One region of the Enterobacter sp. I4 genome, then DNA from elsewhere that is predicted to be linked to it. Evidence: predicted binding sites of a transcription regulator. Region 1 holds the regulator's gene; the other holds the start of a gene.
The links. Region 1 encodes LexA, which represses DNA repair genes until DNA is damaged. Its sites were predicted from a motif close to TNCTGTATGTACATACAGNA; they were not measured.

Region 2: sulA (SOS-induced cell division inhibitor SulA) is a predicted target of LexA. The motif match lies at 1,931-1,950, and genes of this name have one in related genera.

The regions. Positions count from the first base shown of each region.
Region 1 is NZ_JALBUO010000001.1:137,435-141,340, reverse strand. It holds gene dinF (MATE family efflux transporter DinF) at 30-1,367, opposite strand; gene lexA (transcriptional repressor LexA) at 1,431-2,039, opposite strand; gene MOQ06_RS00655 (diacylglycerol kinase) at 2,148-2,516, opposite strand; gene plsB (glycerol-3-phosphate 1-O-acyltransferase PlsB) at 2,671-3,906, shown strand, end outside.
Region 2 is NZ_JALBUO010000003.1:212,466-216,371, reverse strand. It holds gene ompA (porin OmpA) at 1-1,044, opposite strand, end outside; gene sulA (SOS-induced cell division inhibitor SulA) at 1,401-1,910, opposite strand; gene MOQ06_RS20340 (TfoX/Sxy family DNA transformation protein) at 2,128-2,754, shown strand; gene yccS (YccS family putative transporter) at 2,711-3,906, opposite strand, start outside.

The sequences.
Region 1 (3,906 bases):
GCTGGTTTTATATTCGGAATCTTTAACCGTTACGATATATCGCTTCGGGCAGGAAACCAGGTATTGTTTCGCCAGTGGCGACGCCAGATAACAGCCAGCGAAAGGCCGCGCAGTGAGAGAAAGACCGCCAGCGCAAGCCACAGACCGTGGTTGCCGAGATACGGCAGCGTCAACAGCGTCAGGCCGAACCCCGCCGCAGCGACGGCCATGCTGTTACGCATCTCCGCCCCTCGCGTCGCACCGATAAACATGCCGTCCAGCAGATAGCACCACACGCCCACCACCGGTAAAACCACCTGCCAGAGGATATAGCGATCTGCCAGCTCGCGCAGCGTGGGCAACGAGGTGAGTAGCGCGACAATATGCCCGCCAAAGCAGGCGTAAACCAGCGCAAAAATCAGTGCCACCAGGCCCGCCTGCCGGCAGGCTGCACGCCATACTTCGCGCAGCTGGCCGCTTTCACGCGCGCCATAGGCCTGACCTGAGTGCGCTTCTACGGCGTAAGCAAAGCCATCCAGCGCGTATGCGGTAAAGGTCAGGAGCGTCATCAGAACGGCGTTGACCGCAACTATTTCTGGCCCAAGGCGCGCGCCAAAAACCGTCAGTGCGCCAAAGCACAGCTGCAACAGGAGCGAACGCAGCATGATGTCGCGATTGAGCGCCAGCAGCTTACGCATATTGCCGCGCCAGGCCGTTTTCAGCAGCGCAAGCGTAATACCGCGCATCGCCAGCACGCGCCAGACCATCCACAAACCGATAAGCAGCGTGCCGTATTCGGCGATTGCCGTGGCCAGCGCCGCGCCGCGGACGTTCATGTGCAGCCCCATTACCAGCCAGAGATCGAGGACAATATTGAGAAGGTTACCCACCACCAGCAGGATCACCGGCGCGCGGGCATACTGCACGCCCAGCAGCCAGCCCAGCAGGACCAGGTTTGCCAGTGAAGCAGGCGCGCTCAGCCAGCGAATTTCAAGGAACCGCCGGGCCTGCTCCAGTACAGCATCACTGCCGCCCACAATATGAAGCGCCAGATCGATAAGCGGCGTACGCAACAGAACGATTAACGCGCCGGCACCAAAAGCCAGGATAAGCGGCTGAACCAGCGCGCGAGCAAGACGCAGGGGATCTTTTGCACCGTACGCCTGGGCCGTCAGGCCTGTCGTACTCATGCGCAAAAAGAGCAGCAGCATAAAGAGGAAGCTGGTCGCCGTTGCGCCAATCGCGACGCCGCCCAGATAAATCGGCGAATCCAGATGCCCGATTACCGCCGTATCAACCAGCCCCAGCAGAGGAACGGTGATATTGGAAAAAATCATCGGTAGCGCAAGACGCCACAACGCCTTATCGGCAGAAGTTAGCAAGGCCATTGAAATTACCGGAATCAGAAAATAAGCCAGGCCGCAGAGGAACTGCGGCCTGTCAGGAAGAGATTACAGCCATTCGCCGTTGCGGATAACACCTACCGCCAGGCCTTCAACAGAGAAGTTCTGCTCGCGGAGATCCACTACAATGGGGGAAAACTCGCTGTTTTCTGGCAGAAGCTGTACGGTATTACCCTGTTTCTTCAGGCGCTTAACCGTCACTTCATCATCGATGCGCGCCACGACCACTTGTCCGTTACGCACGTCCTGGGTTTTGTGTACCGCCAGCAGATCGCCATCAAGAATACCGATATCTTTCATGGACATTCCGCTAACGCGCAGCAGGAAATCAGCGCTCGGCTTGAACATGCCCGGGTCAACCTGATAGTGCCCTTCGATATGCTGCTGTGCCAGCAGGGGTTCACCTGCGGCGACGCGACCCACCAGCGGAATACCGGTCTCTTCTTCCACCAGCAGACGAATACCGCGTGACGCGCCGGAAACTATCTCAATGACGCCTTTACGCGCCAGCGCCTTAAGGTGCTCTTCGGCAGCATTAGGAGAACGGAAGCCCAGACGCTGCGCGATTTCTGCACGCGTGGGTGGCATACCCGTCTGGCCGATATGATCCCGAATGAGATCAAACACCTCTTGCTGCCTGGTCGTTAACGCTTTCATTCCGCCCCCTGGGTGTATATACAGTTATGCTGTGAGTATATACAGTCAAAGGCGATTTTGGAACCAAAAACTGCACAAAAAACCAGGGACTTAATTATTCCTCGAGGCTCATCGGAAATGTGACCAAAGCAGCGTGACCCAGGTTATTACCGCAGTGATAATCGACAGCAGCACGGCGGCAGAGCCCATGTCTTTCGCACGGCCAGAAAGCTCATGGAATTCTGACCCAATACGGTCAACGACGGCCTCAATAGCGCTATTAAGAATTTCCACTATCATCACCAACAGTACGGAGCCAATTAAAAGCACGCGGGTAATCGCGTCAACATCAAGGAAACAGGCGATAATCACCGCAACAATAGCTGCGATACCCTCCTGGCGAAATGCGGCTTCATTGATCCACGCGGCACGGAAACCTTTCCAGGAATAGCCGGCGGCTTTAATGATTCGGGTTAACCCAGTGGTATTATTGGCCATTTAAAGAACCTTTCAGGAAAAAGAGCGTCTGTAACAGGGGGCACAGCGCGTTGCGCTACAGCCTCAAGTATGACGGGTAACAACAGAAATTTTGCGCGCTTTCTGTTATCCTTGCGCCGCAATTGCATTATTAACCAGAGGCTTTACATCGTTTATGTCCGGCTGGCCACGAATTTACTACAAATTACTTAATTTACCATTAAGCGTACTGGTAAAAAGTAAGTCTATTCCAGCAGAACCCGCGCTGGAATTAGGGCTCGATACGTCGCGCCCTATTATGTACGTTTTGCCTTATAACTCGAAGGCAGACCTGCTGACGCTTCGCGCTCAATGTCTGGCGCACGATTTACCCGACCCGCTTGAGCCGCTGGAAGTCGACGGCACCCTGCTGCCGCGCTACGTGTTCATTCATGGCGGGCCACGCGTGTTTACCTATTACACGCCGAAAGAAGAGTCCATCAAGCTGTTCCATGACTACCTCGATCTGCACCGCAGCAACCCCGATCTGGACGTACAGATGGTGCCGGTGTCGGTGATGTTTGGGCGTCGTCCGGGACGCGAAAAAGGGGAAGAGAACCCGCCGCTGCGCATGCTCAACGGCATTCAGAAGTTCTTCGCCGTCTCCTGGCTGGGACGCGACAGCTTTGTCCGCTTCTCTCCTTCCGTTTCATTGCGCCGCATGGCGGACGAACACGGCACCGATAAGATCATTGCGCAAAAGCTGGCGCGCGTTGCCCGGATGCACTTTGCACGCCAGCGTCTGGCGGCCGTGGGACCACGCCTTCCGGCGCGACAGGATCTGTTCAACAAGCTTCTGGCATCCAAAGCGATTGCCCGTGCAGTAGAAGACGAAGCGCGCAGCAAGAAAATTTCACACGAGAAAGCGCAGCAGAACGCGATTGCGCTGATGGAAGAGATCGCCGCGAACTTCTCCTACGAGATGATTCGTCTGTCCGACCGTATTCTCGGCTTCACGTGGAACCGCCTATATCAGGGCATTAACGTCCACAACGCCGAGCGCGTGCGTCAGTTAGCGCACGACGGCCATGAGATTGTCTACGTGCCCTGCCACCGCAGCCACATGGACTACCTGCTGCTCTCTTACGTGCTTTATCACCAGGGTCTGGTACCGCCGCACATCGCTGCCGGTATTAACCTGAACTTCTGGCCAGCGGGCCCGATTTTCCGCCGTCTGGGCGCATTCTTTATCCGTCGTACCTTTAAGGGCAACAAGCTCTACTCCACCGTTTTCCGTGAGTATCTGGGCGAGCTGTTCAGCCGCGGCTATTCCGTTGAATACTTCGTTGAAGGGGGACGCTCCCGTACCGGTCGTCTGCTCGATCCGAAGACCGGCACGCTGTCGATGACCATCCAGGCGATGCTGCGCGGC
Region 2 (3,906 bases), on a different contig from region 1:
AGGCTGAGTTACAACGTCTTTGATACCTTTAACTTCGATCTCTACGCGACGATCTGGTGCCAGGCAGTCGATCAGTGCAGCGCGTGGTTTCACGTTGTCACAGGTAGAACCGGTAACTGGGTTAGATTCGCCCATACCACGTGGGGAGATCTTGTTAGCTGGGATACCTTTAGATACCAGGTAATCAACTACAGACTGTGCACGTTTCTCAGACAGACCCTGGTTGTAAGCGTCAGAACCGATACGGTCGGTGAAGCCCAGAACCACTACAGAACCGTCTTTAGGATCCAGGTTGCTCAGCTGGGTGTACAGCTGATCCAGCGCCTGCTGACCTTCTGGTTTCAGGGACGCTTTGTTGAAGTTGAACAGAACGTCAGACTTCAGAGTGAAGTGCTTGGTCTGTACTTCTGGAGCTGGAGCCGGAGCTGGAGCTACGACTGGCGCATCTTCCTGCTGACCGAAACGGTAAGAAACACCAACGCTCAGCATGCCGTTGTCTGGACGAACGCCAACGGTAGCACCGTCACCGATGTTGTTAACCCACTGGTATTCCAGACGGGTAGCGATGTCACGGGTCATTGCCCACTCAACGCCGCCAGCGAATACTGGAGAAACGCCAGTGTCGTGCTCGTCACCATTGATGCTGTTGCTGGAGTCTGCACGCCATACCATGCCGCCCAGACGGGTGTACACGTCCAGATCGTCAGTTACTGGGTAACCCAGTTTAGCGGTCAGCTGTACGCCTTGAGCTTTGAAAGCGCCATTTACGTTGTCGCCTTTGTAAGGCATACGACCTAACCAGTCGTAACCCATTTCAAAGCCAACATACGGGTTAACCTGATAGCCACCGAACGCACCTGCACCCAGCTGGCTCTCGTGAGTAGGGCCATCGTTGTTCAGGTCGCTGTTGTACCAACCAGTGTCATGGAACTGAGACCAGCCCAGTTTACCACCTGCATACCAGGTATTATCTTTCGGAGCGGCCTGCGCTACGGTAGCGAAGCCAGCCAGTGCCACTGCAATCGCGATAGCTGTCTTTTTCATTTTTTGCGCCTCGTTATCATCCAAAATTTGCCATGAATATCTCCGTCAGAGAAATCACGGTTAAATCCTTCACCGGGGGGCGTGGTCAAATATAAACCTACCGATATCTTCGGCTTAGGCCGAGCACCCCTGGCGATGTAAAGTCTACAACGTAGCTGAAAACTTACAAGTGTGAAGTCCGTCAGGCATATGAAAAAAAAAGGTCCGTATACCCAATATTTAACATTTTTTGAACGAATTTTGTGCAGTAAAATTAACGAGAACCGCGTCAGACAAGCCTTGCCGCAGTTTTGGCGCGTTGAACTTTTTTTGCATCATGAGGTCGAAAAAAATTCCAGGAAAACTCTTAAAATGACTCAATGGTACAAATTTGAGTGAATTTTTAGCCCAGAAAGTTGTCCTCTGCGATAAGAATCTGCACGAACCGGCCGCATAATAAAGCCCATTGCGTTACCTTCTTCTGCTGCTTCAGTCAGACGCAAATGTTCCTCTTCCGTCAGTTCCTCAGGAAGCCAGCCAATCACGACGCTGTAGTTCCCGGTACGTAATGCCCGAACCATCGACTCGACCGTATCACACGGAGAAAGCTGATTAATCTGCATCACCTTCGCCAGCGGCAGGCCAGCGGACTGCACCCACTCGCGGCTCAGTTTTTGCTGAGGCGTCAGCCAGAGCTGCCAGCGAGACTGTTGGCCGAGCTGCTGCAACAGCGGCAAAAGTAAAAGTTGTGTTAACAGCGGCTGGTCTTCACGGTAAACCACTTCACTGATAAGCCCTGTCGATACACGTCCGCTAGAATTCTGCGCAGTAGTGCCGGCGGCAGAAGAGGAAGGTGTTGAGTGATTTGCATAGCCTGAAGTGTACATGTTCATTCCAGCCCTGTAGTTACTGTATGGATATACAGTAACCCCTGTATGCATAAAGATCAACCTCATTTTCGGAAAGCAACTCGCAAATTTCATCCATTCCCGGTGAACCTGAAAAAATCATCTTGCCCAACGACAATAAGTTGCCTATTTTCCTGCTAACGGATCCGTTAGTAAGAAATGTCGTGGTTAATGTTTGATTTTTAATGGAATTATCATGAAAAAGATATCTTATGAACGGATTTATCAATCCCAGGAATACCTCTCTCCGCTGGGTGAAATTCGTCATCGTGCCCTGTTTGGCGGTTATACCCTGGCCGTGGATGAAGCGGTATTTGCCATGGTGTCTGACGGCGAACTCTACCTTCGCGCCTGTGAGGAGAGTGCAAAATACTGTGTAAAAAACGCCTCTTCTTTTCTGACGTTAATGAAACGCGGACGTCCGGTTCTGCTTAATTACTACCGCGTGGATGAAGGCCTGTGGCAAGACAGGGAAAAACTGCTTCAGCTCTCCTCTTTTGCGCTGGATGCCGCCAGGAGAGAGCGCTACCAGCGCCATCAGCGTAACCGGCTGAAGGATCTGCCGAACCTGACCTTTCAGATTGAGGTCCTGCTTATGGAGGCGGGCATTACTAATGAAGAGACGCTACGGCAGCTGGGGTCTAAGACAAGCTGGCTGAAAATGCGCTCTAAAAATAAGGGGCTGAGTATCCGGGTATTGTTTGCGCTTGAGGGTGCTATAGAGGGATTGCATGAGGCGGCACTCCCGGCGGATATCCGCCGGGAGCTTACGGAGTGGTTTAATGCGCTGCCCGAGTCGCAGGGGCATCGTTCCGCCAGGTAGCGATCTGCTGACGCAGTCGACATATTTCCGGCAGCAAAGCGATAAGCAGGCCAATTTGCTGTAGGACCAGCGGCGCTTTGTTGTCGGTCCCCGGGTCAAGATGGGCGATACGCTGCGACAGTTCCTCCAGCGCCTGGTGTACCCGTGGCTCATCCGCGGGCTGATGATGAAGTGCGTCATCAACGTAGCAGACGGAGTCATCCAGCAGCGCCAGGATACCCGGGTTCGTCAGCCTCTCGCGGTGTGCGCCGAGCGTGGAGATATAGCTGGTGAAGGTATGGTTCAGGCACAGCAGACGGAAGGCCGTTTCCCGCATCTCTGCCGTGGCGCGTGGCTCTGTGGACATATTCGAGACGACGGAAGCCAGTTCGGCATCGGTGTTGTGCGCGTCGCGGCGGGCAATGCGATAGGCCAGACGGTTATCGCGGCCCTGATGGTACTGCTCAAGGATGGCATCCAGATAGCGGCAGTTGGCGTTCATGGCTCTGTCGGACACGCGCGGTAAGTTACGAAAACGCCAGTCAGGCCAGATAAAGCTCACCGCCGCCCAGGCGATGGCGCAGCCAATCAGGGTGTCGATCACGCGGGGGAGGGCAACTTCAAACCCTTCGCCCAGCAGATTGAAGCAGAGCAGAACCAGCAGCGTAATGAACATGGTGGCGTGGGCGTACTGCACGTTCCGGAAGGCAAAGAACAGGACGCCGGTGATAACAATCAGGATCAGCTGCCCTTCTACTGATGGCACAAAATAGAGGACCGGCAGCCCGATGGCGACCCCGACTAATGTCCCGACAATACGCAGCGCGAGGCGATGGCGGGTCGCGTTGTAGTTCGGCTGGCAGACGAACAGGCTGGTCAGCAGGATCCAGTACCCGTGGTGCAGCCCCGTAATCTGAATAAAGGCATAGCCCACGCACAGCACCAGCGACATCCTCACCGCATGGCGAAAGAGCGCCGATTCGGGCGTAAAGTGGCGGCTGAGGCGCAGCCACATATCGCTAAAGCCATTCAGGCTGTCGTCGGCAAGCTGGTTTTCCGCGTCATTACCCGGTATCGCCATGGCCTGCTCAGACTCAATGGTGGCCAGCTGCGCATCAATGGCCCGCAGGTTGTTGAGCAAAAAGCCCAGGGCTTTGAACTGTTCCGGCGACG